DNA from 2 places in the Pseudomonas sp. ABC1 genome. Region 1 is predicted to be linked to the other one. Evidence: predicted binding sites of a transcription regulator. Region 1 holds the regulator's gene; the other holds the start of a gene.
The links. Region 1 encodes LexA, which represses DNA repair genes until DNA is damaged. Its sites were predicted from a motif close to CTGTNTNNNNANACAG; they were not measured.
Positions count from the first base shown of each region.

Region 2: the regulator LexA is predicted to act here: its motif matches at 3,721-3,736, upstream of recA (recombinase RecA).

Region 1 is NZ_CP058349.1:431,628-438,971, forward strand. It holds gene nagZ (beta-N-acetylhexosaminidase) at 1-484, opposite strand, end outside; gene HW090_RS01685 (L,D-transpeptidase) at 493-1,017, opposite strand; gene HW090_RS01690 (TetR/AcrR family transcriptional regulator) at 1,041-1,748, opposite strand; gene lexA (transcriptional repressor LexA) at 2,030-2,644, shown strand; gene sulA (SOS-induced cell division inhibitor SulA) at 2,657-3,112, shown strand; gene HW090_RS01705 (hypothetical protein) at 3,170-3,403, opposite strand; gene HW090_RS01710 (RNA methyltransferase) at 3,567-4,037, shown strand; gene HW090_RS01715 (MFS transporter) at 4,465-5,754, shown strand; gene HW090_RS01720 (PhoH family protein) at 5,832-7,220, opposite strand.
Region 2 is NZ_CP058349.1:1,089,210-1,096,553, reverse strand. It holds gene mutS (DNA mismatch repair protein MutS) at 1-1,819, opposite strand, end outside; gene HW090_RS04830 (GGDEF domain-containing protein) at 1,853-3,013, opposite strand; gene HW090_RS04825 (CinA family protein) at 3,121-3,693, shown strand; gene recA (recombinase RecA) at 3,836-4,882, shown strand; gene recX (recombination regulator RecX) at 4,875-5,339, shown strand; gene grpE (nucleotide exchange factor GrpE) at 5,526-6,095, shown strand; gene dnaK (molecular chaperone DnaK) at 6,192-7,344, shown strand, end outside.

The DNA of each region.
Region 1 (7,344 bases):
GCTTGCCCGTAGCCGCCATACCCGCGGCGTGCATGCCTTTGATAAAAGCGCCGGCCAGTTGCGTCGCCGCCAGCGGATCGCCTTCGAAGGCACGCGCCCCGATGACCGCGCTGCGCTGGTGATCCAGGTCCAGGACCGGCGCAAAACTGAAATCGAGACCGACGGACAACACTTCGGTCGCCATCACCCAGCCGCTCAGTTCTGCCAGGGAAAGCGCATCCTCGCAGTCGGCGAAACGGCGCATGGCCGGCAGACGCACGAAGCCCTGGCGCAGACGCTGCACCCGGCCACCTTCCTGATCGACTGCCAGCAGCAGGTCTGGTCGCACCTGGCGAATCGCCCGACTCAGTTCCAGCACCTGGCGCGGGTGCTCGATATTGCGTGCGAACAGAATCAGTCCGCCAACCTGTGGCTGGCGTAACACATGGCGGTCCTCGGCGGTCAGCCAGGTGCCCTCGATATCCAGCATCAAAGAGCCTTGCATAGCGATCCTTAGAAAATGACGGCTTGCTGCGATTGTGGGGGTGCCTGCTCTGCAATCAGAACACGACAATGGGCAGGCACGCGGGGGAACAGCTGCATGATGTCGGCATTGCGCATGCGGATGCAGCCATGGGACAGCGGTACACCCATGGGCTCGGTGTCAGGCGTGCCATGCAGATAGATGTAGCGGCGGAAGGTGTCGACCGCACCCAGGCGATTGACGCCCGGCTCGCAGCCGCTCAGCCAGAGGATCCGCGTCAGGATCCAGTCGCGGCCCGGGAAGGCGGCATGCAGCTCGTCGCTCCACACCTCGCCGGTCCAGCGACGACCACGCAGCACGGCTCCACACGGCAGACCCTCGCCGATCCGGGCACGCACCTGATGCAGGCCCCTCGGCGTACAACCGGAACCATTCGACTCGCCGGCACCGTTGAGGGCCGTCGAGACCGGAAAGCGCGCGCACAGCACGCCCTTGGAAAAACCGTAGAGCATCTGCTCGGTGAGGGAGACATGAAGAAAGTCGAGCATCTGCATCGGGGGAAACACGGCGGGCTCGTTCATCGTTTCTGTGGCATGGCCAGGGCATTGCGACGGACCTTGGGTCCGGCCTCCAGCAGCGCCGGGTCATCCACCCCGCTTTCTGCGCGCATACCCGCCGCGACGAAAGGCACCATCATGCGCATGACCTGCTCGATGGAAACCCGGGCGCCGAAATCATTCTCGGCGATCGCCCGCAGCGCCTTGATACCCGACATGCTGAACGCCACGGTCCCGAGCATGAAATGCACGCGCCAGAACAGCTCTATCGGCGTGATCGTCGGCACGGCGTCGTGTACCCGCATCATGTAGCGGCGGAAAATCTTGCCGTACATATCGTCCAGGTAGCGACGCAGGTGTCCCTGGCTCTGGCTGAACGCCAGGCCGAGCAGGCGCATGAAAATGGACAGGTCATCGCCGCTGCGAGGCTTCACCGACAGCGCCTGCACAACCAGCATCTCCAGCAGGTCTTCGAGCCTGTCCTTCTGGCCGGGCTGCGCCTCGCGTCGATCCAGCTCCTTTTCCAGGCTCATGCAGAATGGCCCGAGAAAACGCGAGAACACCGCCTGGATCAGGGCCTTCTTCGAGCCAAAGTGATAATTCACCGCAGCCAGGTTGACGCCTGCCTTGCTGGTGATCAACCGCAGCGATGTCTCGGCGAACCCTCTCTCCGCGAACAAAAGCTCCGCGGCATCGAGAATGCGCTCAACGGTTTCCGACTGCGCCATGCGCCCTCCAAAGACCAACAACTGTTTGAAACCTACGTTTCGGGCCCGGCCAAGTCAATCATGAAAGCCTGAGGCGCGGATTATAAGCGGATGAAGGCCGGTTTCCGGTAGCCCATCCATCGTCGCGACACAGCGATCTCCAGGTCGTAGACAACAGGCTTATCTCTACAGGCAGCGCCAAAGGCGACTGTACGGTTGCCCAGCACTTTTACCCGAGGGGAATTGCCAAGCGACGATTACTGTATATAATCCCAGTTACTGTACAAAAGGACAGAACGCCCATGATCAAGTTGACGCCCCGCCAGTCGGAAATCCTTGCGTTCATCAAGCGCTGCCTGGAAGAGAACGGCTACCCCCCGACCCGCGCTGAAATAGCCCAGGAGCTGGGGTTCAAATCCCCCAACGCAGCGGAAGAGCACCTCAAGGCCCTGCGCAACAAAGGCGCCATCGAGATGACGCCCGGCGCCTCGCGCGGCATCCGCATTCCCGGCTTCGAGCCAGGCGGCAACGATGCAGAGAGCGGCCTGCCTGTCATCGGTCGCGTCGCAGCCGGTGCACCCATCCTCGCCCAACAGCATGTCGAAGAGTCCTGCCGGATCAATCCCGACTTCTTCCACCCTCGCGCCGACTATCTCCTGCGCGTACGCGGCATGAGCATGAAGGACATCGGTATCTTCGATGGCGACCTGCTGGCCGTCCACACCACACGCGAGGCACGAAACGGCCAGGTGGTGGTGGCGCGCATCGATGACGAAGTCACGGTGAAGCGCTTCAAGCGCGAAGGCAGCAAGGTCTGGCTGATCGCAGAAAACCCTGATTTCGCCCCGATAGAGGTCGACCTGGAACAACAGGAACTGACCATAGAAGGCTTGAGCGTCGGCGTGATTCGCCGCTGATAGGAGGTAGCCATGCAGTTCCCCCTCTACACCACTGCACAGACCAACCAACTGCCGCTGTTCGAAGCCTTCCTGGCGCCCGAACGGTCGTTCGAACCGGCAGCCCCGGTACGCAGCGCAGACGTGCTCAGCGAAATGAGGCTGATCGGTAGCCACGGCCTGCAATTGCTGGCCCCGGTGCTACGCGAGCTCAGCCGGGAGAACGACGAGCGCTGGCTGACGATGATCGCGCCGCCCAACCTCGTGAGCTACAGCTGGCTACGTGATGCAGATCTGAACCGCGAGCGCATCCTGTTGCTGCCTTCACGCAACGATCAGGACCCGCTCGAACTGGTATGCCGTGCCCTGCGCCTGGGGCGCAGCCATACGGTGATCAGTTGGCTGAAACTGGATGCCTTCGACCGCAGGCTGCTGGCCGCTGCCGCGCACCAGGGAAATGCCCAGAGCCTGAATATCCGGCTTTCATAAGGCGTCACGCGGACAGCGTGCGCAGCTCAGGCTGCGACAGCGCTCATGGCGATCGGCTCAGTGCAGAACGTGCGGTTCCTGTTCATGCTCGAACTCGTCGTCGAACACGCGCCCAGCCATCTGCACACCAGCCGTCAACATGACCTTGGCGATCTCGACGTGCTGCCCTTGCAGAAACAGCCGTGCTTCATCCGAGAAGTCCAGTGTCACCAGCACCTCCTCGTCCTCGGCCCGACGCAACACGATGCGCCCGTCTGGCAGTTCGACGATTTCCAGAAAAGAGGTTTGCATGGCCGGCCCTCGGAAAATAAGGCGCGCATTGTAATGCCAAATGGCGAACACGGCCTCATGTAAAGAGCGAAAGTCTGCCCTCACATCGGACAAATACCAGATACCGAAGCTACAGCGCACAAGCCAGGCAATCGTTATAATCGCCGCTTTTGCGAGAAGCCAAGTGGCCAACAAGAGATACAGCTGCGTAGGCCTGTTCAACCCCAAGTCCCCCAGCAACGTCGGCTCCATCATGCGGGCGGCGGGTTGCTATGGCACCAGCTCGGTGTTCTATACGGGAACCCGCTATGACCGGGCCAGGGACTTCATCACCGATACCAAGCGTGTGCACCAGGACATACCGCTGATCAATATCGACGATCTGCGCAAGATCCTGCCCCTGGGCTGCACGCCCGTTGCCGTCGAGCTGGTCCCCGATGCCCGTCCGTTACCGGAGTACACCCACCCCGACCGCGCCCTGTATATCTTCGGCCCGGAAGACGGCTCGCTGGACCGGGAAATCCTCGACTGGTGCGAAGATGTCATCTACATCCCGACCCAAGGCTGCATGAACCTGGCGGCAACCGTGAACGTGGTGCTCTATGACCGCATGGCCAAAGGCAACAACACCCGCTCCGGTCCTCTGTTCAAATAACCCGCACGCACCTGGCCGCCTGGAAAGCGGCCCAGCATCCAGCACACGCATCGACCATTCCCCGCTACAACCAGCCCGGTATCTGGCGCACCTCTTGCTCTGTCTACTCTGCCGCCACCAGGGGGTAACACCGAGTCGATCACCGCAAAGGTGCACTCCAGAGCGGCCGCGCAGGAGCGTACCTATGGATGGGTTGATGCCATGGTCAAGAATCCCAAGTTCCAGCAGGTTACATTGATTCTTTTCGTCACACTGATGGTGTTGATAGTGCCCAATCTCGGGCGCCTTTTCGGCTGAACCCAGGCTGTCCAGATAAACAGCCTGTCACCGATTCGTTGAAACCATTCAGCAAAGCCAGGCTCCATTGAGCGAACCGATGCCCTGCCGGCAGCGGTTCGCCATGCAATCAATCGCTTGGAATCCGTCGATGAAATCACTGCTCGCACCGGTCAGCTCACTACTGGCAAGTGTCGCCCTGCTCCTGCTCGGCCATGGCCTGCTCAATACATTGCTGACGCTGCGCGGTATCGAGGAAGGCTACTCGACCAGCATGATCGGCCTGCTCATGTCCGGGTACTTCGTCGGCTATCTGCTGGGTACCTGGATGGCGCCCTCCCTGATACGCCGCATCGGGCATATCCGCACCTTCGCGCTCTACGCGGCCTTGGCCGCAATCACCGCGCTGCTGCATGTACTGATCGTTTCACCGTGGGTCTGGATGCTGTTACGGGTGCTCTATGGCGTAGCAATGGTGACCTTGTACATGGTCATCGAGAGCTGGCTCAACGCACAGGTCAATGGAGAGAAGCGTGGCCAGGTATTTGCCATCTACATGGCCGTCAACCTGGGCGCCCTGGCGGCGGCGCAGCAGTTGCTGAACCTGGACAGCCCGATGAGTTTCACCCTGTTCGCGCTCTCGGCCATTCTCATCTGCTGCGCACTGATGCCCATCACGCTGACACGCCAGGCACAACCCAACCTGCCGGACATTCCACCGACCGACCTGCTGCAACTGGCCCGTATCGTTCCCTTGCCACTGATGGCCGCCGCCATGTCCGGACTGGCCCTCGGCGGCTTCTGGGGGCTGGCGCCGGTCTATGCCCGCCAGAGCGGTTTCGATGCCTCCGGCGTCGGCCTGCTGATGGGCCTGACCATTCTGGGCGGTGCCGTTCTACAGTGGCCGATAGGCCTGCTTTCGGATCGCTGGGACCGCCGGAAGGTCATGCTCGGCGTGGCAGGACTCGCCGCTATGTTGGCGTTGCTGATGGCCCCGCTGCCGACGGGCTCGCTGCTGCTTGGCCTGATGTTCGTCTGGGGCGGCCTGGTCTTCTCCATCTACTCCATCGCCATGGCGCAAATGGTCGACCACCTGACACCCGACGAGATCCTCTCGGGCTCCAGCGGCATGTTGCTTTCATTCGGACTTGGCTCGGCACTCGGGCCACTGCTGGCCGGCACGCTGATGCACGCCATCGGTCCCTGGACACTGCCGGTGTTCTTCGCCATGCCACTGGCGACCCTGGCGCTCTACACGGTCTACCGCGCACGTCGTGTGGTCGATCTCGTCAGCGAACCTTACGGGCATTTCACGCCCATCCTGCGCACCAGCCCTACGGTCATGGAAATGATGCCGGACTCGCCACAGAAGGCCGACGAGGAAGCCTCTGGGCAGCCAGAAGCCAACCCCGCCGCCAACAGCACCTCAGGCAGTCATTGAAAAGAGAGAAGGCTGGGGGCAGGCAGACATCTGCGCCCGCACCCAGCCTCCTTCTCCCTTCGTCGTGACGCTACGACCTACATATGGCTCTCGGCATACTCGGCCAGCACCGAACGCGGCACCCCCTGCAGCGCGATATGGACACCATGGGGGAAGTCCTTGAAGCGCTCGGTCAGGTAAGTCAGTCCTGAACTGGTCGCCGACAGATAAGGCGTGTCGATCTGCGCCAGGTTCCCCAGGCACACCACCTTGGAACCACTGCCGGCACGGGTGATGATGGTCTTCATCTGGTGCGGTGTCAGGTTCTGGCTTTCGTCGATCAGGATCAGGCTCTGCTGGAAGCTGCGCCCGCGGATGTAGTTGAGGGATTTGAACTGCAAAGGGACCTTCTGCAGGATGTAGTCGACGCTGCCATGGGTGTTCTCGTCATCCAGGTGCAGCGCCTCCAGGTTATCGGTGATCGCGCCGAGCCACGGCTCCATCTTCTCCGCCTCGGTCCCTGGCAGGAAGCCGATGTCCTCGTCCAGCCCCTGCACACTGCGCGTGGCGATGATACGCCGGTAGCGCTTGCTGACCATGGTCTGCTCGATCGCAGCGGCCAACGCCAGGATGGTCTTGCCGGAACCGGCGGCACCGGACAGGTTGACCAGGTGGATATCTGGATCGAGCAGCGCGAACAGCGCCAGTGCCTGGTAGATATCGCGAGGCTTCAGCCCCCAGGCTTCCTGATGCAATAGCGGCTCCTGGTGCATGTCCAGGATCAGCAGCTCCTCGCCGTCGATACGCTTGACCCAGCCGACGAAGCCCTGCTCGTCGAGAATGAACTCGTTGACATGGAGCGCCGGCAGGTTGTCGGTCAACAGCACCCGGTGCCAGGTACGGCCCTGCCCTTGCTGGGTCTCGACCTTGCTGACACGGTCCCAGAACGACCCAGACAGGTTGTGGTAGCCACGAGAAAGCTGCCCGACATCGTCGACCAGTTTGTCGGTCTGGTAATCCTCCGCCGCGACACCACAGGCGCGGGCCTTGAGGCGCATGTTGATGTCATTGGTCACCAGAACCACCGGCACGCCCGGCCGGAGCGACTGCAACTCGACCACCTGATTGATGATCTTGTTGTCGTTCAGGTCTTCCGGCAGCCCCTTGGCCACACTGGCCTGGCGCATGAGGATGGAAAGGCTGCCACGGCTCTCGCCGGCATCGCGGGCGATGGGAACGCCATTCTCGACCTCCTCCGGCGAGGCCTTGCCAAGCACCTTGTCGATCAGCCGTATTACCTGCCGGCATTCGGCGGCGACACTGTGCTTGCCGGTTTTCAACTGGTCGAGCTCTTCCAGTACGGTGAGGGGGATAGCGACCTGATGCTCCTGGAAGTTCAGCAAGGCATTGGGATCATGAAGCAGAACATTGGTATCGAGCACATAGATGATGGGGCCTGTCGCACCCTGTCTGCCATAGTCGTCCATACGCGATCACCTTATTCGAAGATCGGGGACGGAGCGTCCGTCACGCTCCGCCAGCAGAACCGCCATACCGGAGAACGAACCTGGGGCAACCATGCCAGCGACATGCAAACCGGGCGGTAGCCGC
Region 2 (7,344 bases), 660 kb from region 1:
CATCGTCCAGCTTCAGGTCGTTGGCGACGAATGGCGTCTCCAGCACCTGCTCGACCACCGGGTGACGGCCCTGCTCGATGCGCAGGCAGGGCTGTTCGGTGAAGCGCGGGCAATTCAGGTCGAGGTTGAGCGCCCGTTCGGCGAGGTTGCTCAGCACGTCCAGTTCCGCCAAGGCACCGGCCGACTCCTGCAACGGGGCGAGGTGTTCGATCAACTGCTCGATCAGTTCCTCGTAGAGTTGCTTCTCGCGTGCCAGGGCGCGGCTCTTGGCCGACAGAGCCTTGTCCTCGAACTCTTTCAGTTCTGGCGTGATGAAGCGTTCGGCGCCCTTGAGCGTCTGGCGTCGGATGTAGTCGGCGGGGGCCGACTCGGCCTGCTTGCTCGGCAGTTCGATGAAGTAGCCATGCACACGGTTGTAGCCGACCTTGAGGTTGGCCAGGCCGGTACGCGCCTTCTCCCGGATTTCCAGGTCCATCAGGTACTGGCCGGCGTTCTCGCTGAGGGATTGCAGCTCGTCGAGCTGGCTGTCGTAGCCAGTCTTGAGGACGCCACCGTCGCGGATCACTGCAGGTGGGTTGTCGATGATGGCGCGGGCCAGCAGGTCGGCCAGTTCCGGGTAGGTGCGGATGCTGACGGCCAGTTGTTCCAGGTGCGTCGCGTCCAGGTTTTGCATCGCCTGCTGCAACTGCGGCAGCGCAGCCAGGGCATCGCGCAGGCGCGCCAGGTCGCGTGGGCGGGCATTGCGCAGGCCGATCCGGGCGAGGATGCGCTCCAGGTCGCCGATGTCCTTCAGTTGCGGCTGGATGGACTCGAAACGGTAATGCTCAAGCAGGCAGGCGATGGAGCCCTGGCGCGCTTCCAGCACGGCGCGGTCGCGCAACGGACGGTGCAGCCAGCGGGTCAGCAGGCGGCTGCCCATGGCGGTCTGGCTGCGGTCGAGTACCGATTGCAGGGTGTTGTCGCGCCCGCCGGAGAGGTTGGTGTCCAGTTCCAGGTTGCGGCGGGTGGCGCCGTCGAGCACCACGGTTTCGTCCAGGCGTTCGTGGCGCAGGCGGCGCAGGTGGGGCAGCGCGGTGCGCTGGGTTTCCTTGGCATAGGCCAGCAGGCAGCCAGCGGCGCCGATGGCCAGGGTCAGGTTCTCGCAGCCGAAACCTTTGAGGTCCTGGGTGGCGAACTGCTGGCAGAGGCTCTTGTGCGCGGAGTCGCGGTCGAAGTCCCAGGGCGCGCGACGGCGCACGCCACGGCGTTTTTCCAGCGGCAGGCCCTGGGGCCAGTCATCGGGAATCAGCAGCTCGGCCGGGCTCAGGCGCTCCAGTTCGGCCAGCAGGTTTTCCCAGCCCTTGAGTTCCTGCACGCTGAAACGGCCGCTGGCGATGTCCAGCACCGACAGGCCGAACAGTTTCTCGTCACCGAGCACGGCGGCCAACAGGTTGTCGCGGCGTTCGTCGAGCAGGGCTTCGTCGCTCACCGTGCCGGGGGTAATGATGCGCACCACCTTGCGCTCCACCGGCCCCTTGCTGGTGGCGGGGTCGCCGATCTGTTCGCAGATCACCACCGATTCGCCAAGCTTGACCAGGCGCGCCAGGTAGCCCTCGGCGGCATGGAAGGGAATGCCGGCCATGGGGATGGCCTGGCCTGCCGACTGCCCGCGGGCGGTCAGGGTGATATCCAGCAGGGCCGCCGCGCGCTTGGCATCCTCGTAGAACAACTCGTAGAAGTCGCCCATGCGGTAGAACATCAACTGGTCCGGGTGCTGGCTCTTCAGCGCCCAGTATTGCTGCATCATCGGCGTATGGCCGGAGAAGTCTTTCTTGCTCATAAAATCAATCACTTACATGTGTTCTTGCCTGTTTCAGGCAGATTGGGCTTCCGGGGCCAGGCAGATGCGGTCGCGTCCTGCCTGCTTGGCCCGGTAGAGGGAAACGTCGGCGCGTTCGATCGCGTGCTCCAGGTCTTCCCGCGAGGCGACCAGCGTCAGGCCGAAGCTGAGCGTGATCTGGTTCGGGATGGCGGAGAAGTGCGTCGTCGACAGTTGTGACTGGATGCGTTGGGCGACATTCCGGGCGTGCTCGGTATCTGACTGGCTGAGCAGTATCAGGAACTCCTCGCCGCCGAAGCGAGCGACCAGGTCATTGCGGCGCACCTGGCCCGCCAGCACCTGGGCGACCTCTTGCAGCACCCGGTCGCCAGCGGCGTGGCCCCTGGTGTCGTTCACCTGTTTGAAATAGTCGATGTCGCAGGCCAGCAACGCCCAGGGTTTCTGACTCGCATCGCCCAGAGCGCTGTCTGCCGACTCGAAGAAGGCACGGCGGTTGAGCAGTTGTGTGAGCGGGTCGTGGTTGCGTTCATCGCGCAGTGCCTGCATGACGTCGCGCAGGGTGCAGGCGAGCAGGATGAACATGAACCAGATGCTGAAGAACAGGGTCCCGGCGAGTGTCAGTAGCCAGTAGCCGGAGCGCGTCAGCACCTCCACTTCATAGGTGGGGATCACGGTCATGATCAGCGCAGGGCGCAGCAGGGCATAGGCGACGCAGGCTATATAGGACCAGCGCACGATACGTTCCAGCGGGTCGCTCGGCAGTTTGCGGCGGAAGATGCTGCGTATCGGCAGCAGGTAGATCAGCGCCAATGCCAGGTTCAGGCAGATTGCCCGGGTCCAGAGCTGATCCTCGACCCGCGAGTAGTAGTAGAGCAGGACGATGGCCGTGGCACTGATGAGGCCGGCCAGCAGCCGCGAGACATCGCCGCCATGTCGCATCGCCATGCCCCGCGCCAGTGCCCAGCCGCCGCCCAGGTAGAAGACGGCGGCGAGGACCGACCATTCGGCCAGTTGTTCGTTGCTCATCAGCGATTGCATCGCCATGGCCAGCGATGGCAGCAGATAGCCGGCGGCCAGCCAGGGCAAAAAGCGCTGCTGACGCAGTACCCACCAGCAGGTGAGCAGCGCCAGGCCCAGCAGGAATATGCCGACAGGGACGATGAGGACGAAGTAATAGTCGGGGGGCGAGTTCACGGTGGTCGCAGTATGGATGTTTGGTATAGGCATCAAAATACAGGGTTCCGCCGGACTTGGGCACCGATTCGGGGCGATCCGGCTGCATGGCCCGTCTGGTGGAAATGATACTGTGCCGCTTCGCGGGCTGTGTGACAGGGTCGCGACAATGGATTCGCAGACGAGCAGAAAGCGAGGTGAATGGGGTGCTGGACGAACTGGCGAGCGAACTGGGAAACCTTTTACACCAACAGGGATTGCAGGTGACGACCGCCGAGTCCTGTACCGGTGGCGGGATTGCCGAGGCGATCACTCGGATTGCGGGCAGCTCCGCCTGGTTCGAGGCCGGTTATGTCACCTATTCCAATGCCCAGAAGACCCGGCAACTGGGGGTGCCTGCCGGTCTGTTCGAACAGGTAGGCGCGGTCAGTGGCGAGGTGGTCAAGGCCATGGCCATGGGCGCGCAGGCGGCCAGCGGCGCGTATTTCGCTGTCGCGGTCAGCGGTATCGCCGGGCCGGGTGGCGGTACGGAAGAGAAGCCGGTGGGTACCGTCTGGCTGGCCTGGGCAGCGGGCGAACGGGTGTTCTGCGAGCGGCACCTGTTCCCAGGCGACCGTCAGGCTGTCCGGTTGGCGACGGTGCGCGTGGCGCTTCAGGGACTGATCGGGCTGGCGCGAGGAGAAAAAGCGACGCAGGGCTAGGCGTGACATTTTGGCTATGTTCTAATACTGTCTACTTATACAGTTGTTGTGGCCTGTCAGCCCGTTGAGAAGCGTAGGCAGTGGCAACGCGGGTCGTTTTACGATGGCCTGCTCTGGCCCTCTTGATCAAGTGAGGATTGCAATGGACGAGAACAAGAAGCGCGCCTTGGCTGCTGCCCTGGGCCAGATCGAGAAACAGTTCGGCAAAGGTGCGGTGATGCGCATGGGCGACCATGATCGCCAGGCTATTCCGGCCATTTCCACAGGCTCGCTGGGGCTGGACATCGCCCTGGGTATCGGTGGCCTGCCCAAGGGTCGTATCGTCGAGATCTATGGCCCGGAGTCGTCGGGCAAGACCACGCTGACCCTGTCCGTCATCGCTGAAGCCCAGAAGCAGGGTGCCACTTGTGCCTTCGTCGACGCCGAGCACGCGCTGGATCCGGACTATGCCGGCAAGCTGGGCGTCAATGTCGACGACCTGCTGGTTTCCCAGCCGGATACCGGTGAGCAGGCGCTGGAAATCACCGACATGCTGGTGCGTTCGAACGCCGTCGACGTGATCATCGTCGACTCCGTGGCTGCGCTGGTGCCCAAGGCCGAGATCGAAGGCGAGATGGGCGATGCCCACGTCGGCCTGCAGGCTCGCCTGATGTCCCAGGCGCTGCGCAAGATCACCGGCAACATCAAGAATGCCAACTGCCTGGTGATCTTCATCAACCAGATCCGTATGAAGATCGGTGTGATGTTCGGCAGCCCGGAAACCACTACCGGTGGTAACGCGCTGAAGTTCTACGCCTCGGTACGCCTGGACATCCGCCGTACCGGCGCAGTGAAGGAGGGTGACGAGGTCGTCGGCAGCGAAACGCGAGTCAAGGTCGTCAAGAACAAGGTGGCACCGCCTTTCCGCCAGGCCGAGTTCCAGATTCTCTATGGCAAGGGCATCTACCGCAGCGGCGAAGTCATCGACCTCGGTGTACAGCAAGGGCTGATCGAGAAGTCCGGCGCCTGGTACAGCTACCAGGGCAGCAAGATTGGTCAGGGCAAGGCCAATGCCGCCAAGTACCTGGAAGACAACCCGGATGTGGGCAGTGCCGTCGAGCAGTTGATTCGCGATAAGTTGCTGGTCGCTTCCGCGAACACCAGCAAAGGCAATGCATCCGTGGATGACGCGCTCGACAGCGATGCCTGACTCGCGCACCAGCGGCCTCGACAACCTGGTTGCAGTACGTCGGGTCGCCATGGATCTATTGGCCAGGCGTGAGCATGGCCGGGTTGAGCTGGTGCGTAAACTGCGCCAGCGTGGAGCTGATGACGATCTGATCGAGCAGGCGCTCGATCGTCTGGCCGAGGAGGGGCTGCTGAGCGAGAGCCGCTACCTGGAAAGCTTCATTCGCAGCAGGGCCATTGCAGGCTATGGCCCTTTGCGTATTCGCGAAGAACTGGCCCAGCGTGGCCTGCCCCGCGCCGACATCGAGGTCGCGCTCTCCTGCAGCGGTTTCGACTGGGCGGAGCGGTTGCGGCAGGTCTGGGAGCGCAAATTCTCCGGATTGCCTGGGGATGCCCGGGAAAGAGCCAAACAAGGACGCTTCCTGGCCTACAGAGGGTATCCGCAGGACATGATCGGGCGCCTGCTGTCAGGGCGTTGAACCAGGCTTGGGCGACAATCTCATGCAGTGTGGCTGGACGTCGGGCGGGAAATCGCCGGGCAGATGGCCGCGACTGCCTCTCCATGCCGACCGAGCTTGCGGCTTGCCCTTGAACCTATACCGAATGCCCCCATATAGCGTGCAGGTGCGGGATGTCGCCCGCTGATGCATTGTATGGAGAACGGTATGGCAGACGAGCAGAACCTGGATAACCAGACCCCTGACCTCAATGAAGAGACGGCGGCCGAAGTGAACGGTGATCTTGCCGGGCGCGTGCAGGAGCTCGAAGAGCAGTTGGCGGCAGCCCAGGATCAATCGTTGCGTGTCGCTGCAGAACTGCAGAATATCCGCCGCCGTGCCGAGCAGGATGTCGAGAAGGCTCACAAGTTCGCGCTGGAGAAATTCGCCGGCGACCTGCTGCCAGTCCTCGACAGCCTGGAGCGCGGCCTCGAACTGTCCAGTCCCGACGACGAAAGCATCCGTGCTGTCCGCGAAGGCCTGGAACTGACGCTCAAGTTGTTCCAGGACACCGTCTCGCGTCACCAACTGCTGCCCCTCGATCCGCAGGGCGAGCCCTTCAACCCCGAGCACCACCAGGCCATGGCGATGGAGGAAAGCACCCACGCCGAGCCGAACAGCGTGCTCAAGGTGTTCCAGAAGGGTTACCTGCTCAATGGTCGCCTGCTGCGCCCGGCGATGGTCGTGGTCAGCCGTGCGCCGGCGCAAACACCACCTTCGATCGACGAACAGGCTTGAAATCCATCGGGGCATCCCCATCTTCAGGTCAAGCGTTTTAGTGTTACCGCAGCCGGTAAACGGGCGCGGAAATTCAGGAATTCGGGAGAGAAATAAATGGGCAAAATCATCGGTATCGACCTGGGGACCACCAACTCCTGCGTCTCCATTCTGGAAGGCGGCAACGCCAAGGTCATCGAGAACGCCGAAGGCGGACGTACCACGCCTTCGATCATCGCCTACGCCAACGATGGCGAGATTCTGGTTGGCCAGTCGGCCAAGCGCCAGGCGGTGACCAACCCTCACAACACGCTGTACGCGGTCAAGCGCCTGATCGGTCGTCGTTTCGACGAAGACGTGGTGCAGAAAGACATCAGCCTGGTGCCCTACAAGATCGCCAAGGCCGACAACGGTGATGCCTGGGTCGAAGTGAACGGCCAGAAAATGGCACCGCCGCAGATTTCCGCGGAAATCCTCAAGAAGATGAAGAAGACCGCCGAAGATTACCTCGGCGAGCCGGTCACCGAAGCGGTCATCACCGTTCCGGCCTACTTCAACGACAGCCAGCGTCAGGCTACCAAGGACGCAGGCCGCATCGCCGGTCTGGACGTCAAGCGCATCATCAACGAACCGACCGCTGCAGCGCTGGCCTATGGCATGGACAAGGCTCGTGGCGACCACACCGTGATCGTCTATGACCTGGGTGGTGGTACCTTCGACGTCTCGGTGATCGAGATCGCCGAAGTCGATGGCGAGCACCAGTTCGAAGTGCTGGCCACCAACGGCGATACCTTCCTCGGTGGTGAGGACTTCGATATTCGCCTGATCGACTACCTCGTCGACGAGTTCAAGAAAGAAAGCGGCATCAACCTCAAGGGTGATCCGCTGGCCATGCAGCGCCTGAAGGAAGCGGCCGAAAAGGCCAAGATCGAGCTGTCCTCCAGCCAGCAGACCGACGTCAACCTGCCGTACATCACGGCCGATGCCAGTGGTCCTAAGCACCTGAACGTGAAGATTTCCCGCGCCAAGCTGGAATCGCTGGTCGAAGACCTGGTCGCCCGTACCATCGAGCCTTGCCGTACCGCGCTGAAGGATGCCGGTATCGACGTCGGCTCCATTGATGACGTGATCCTGGTCGGTGGCCAGACCCGCATGCCGCTGGTACAGCAGAAGGTCGCCGAGTTCTTCGGCAAGGAAGCGCGCAAGGACGTCAACCCGGACGAAGCCGTGGCCATGGGTGCTGCCATCCAGGGCGCGGTACTGGCGGGTG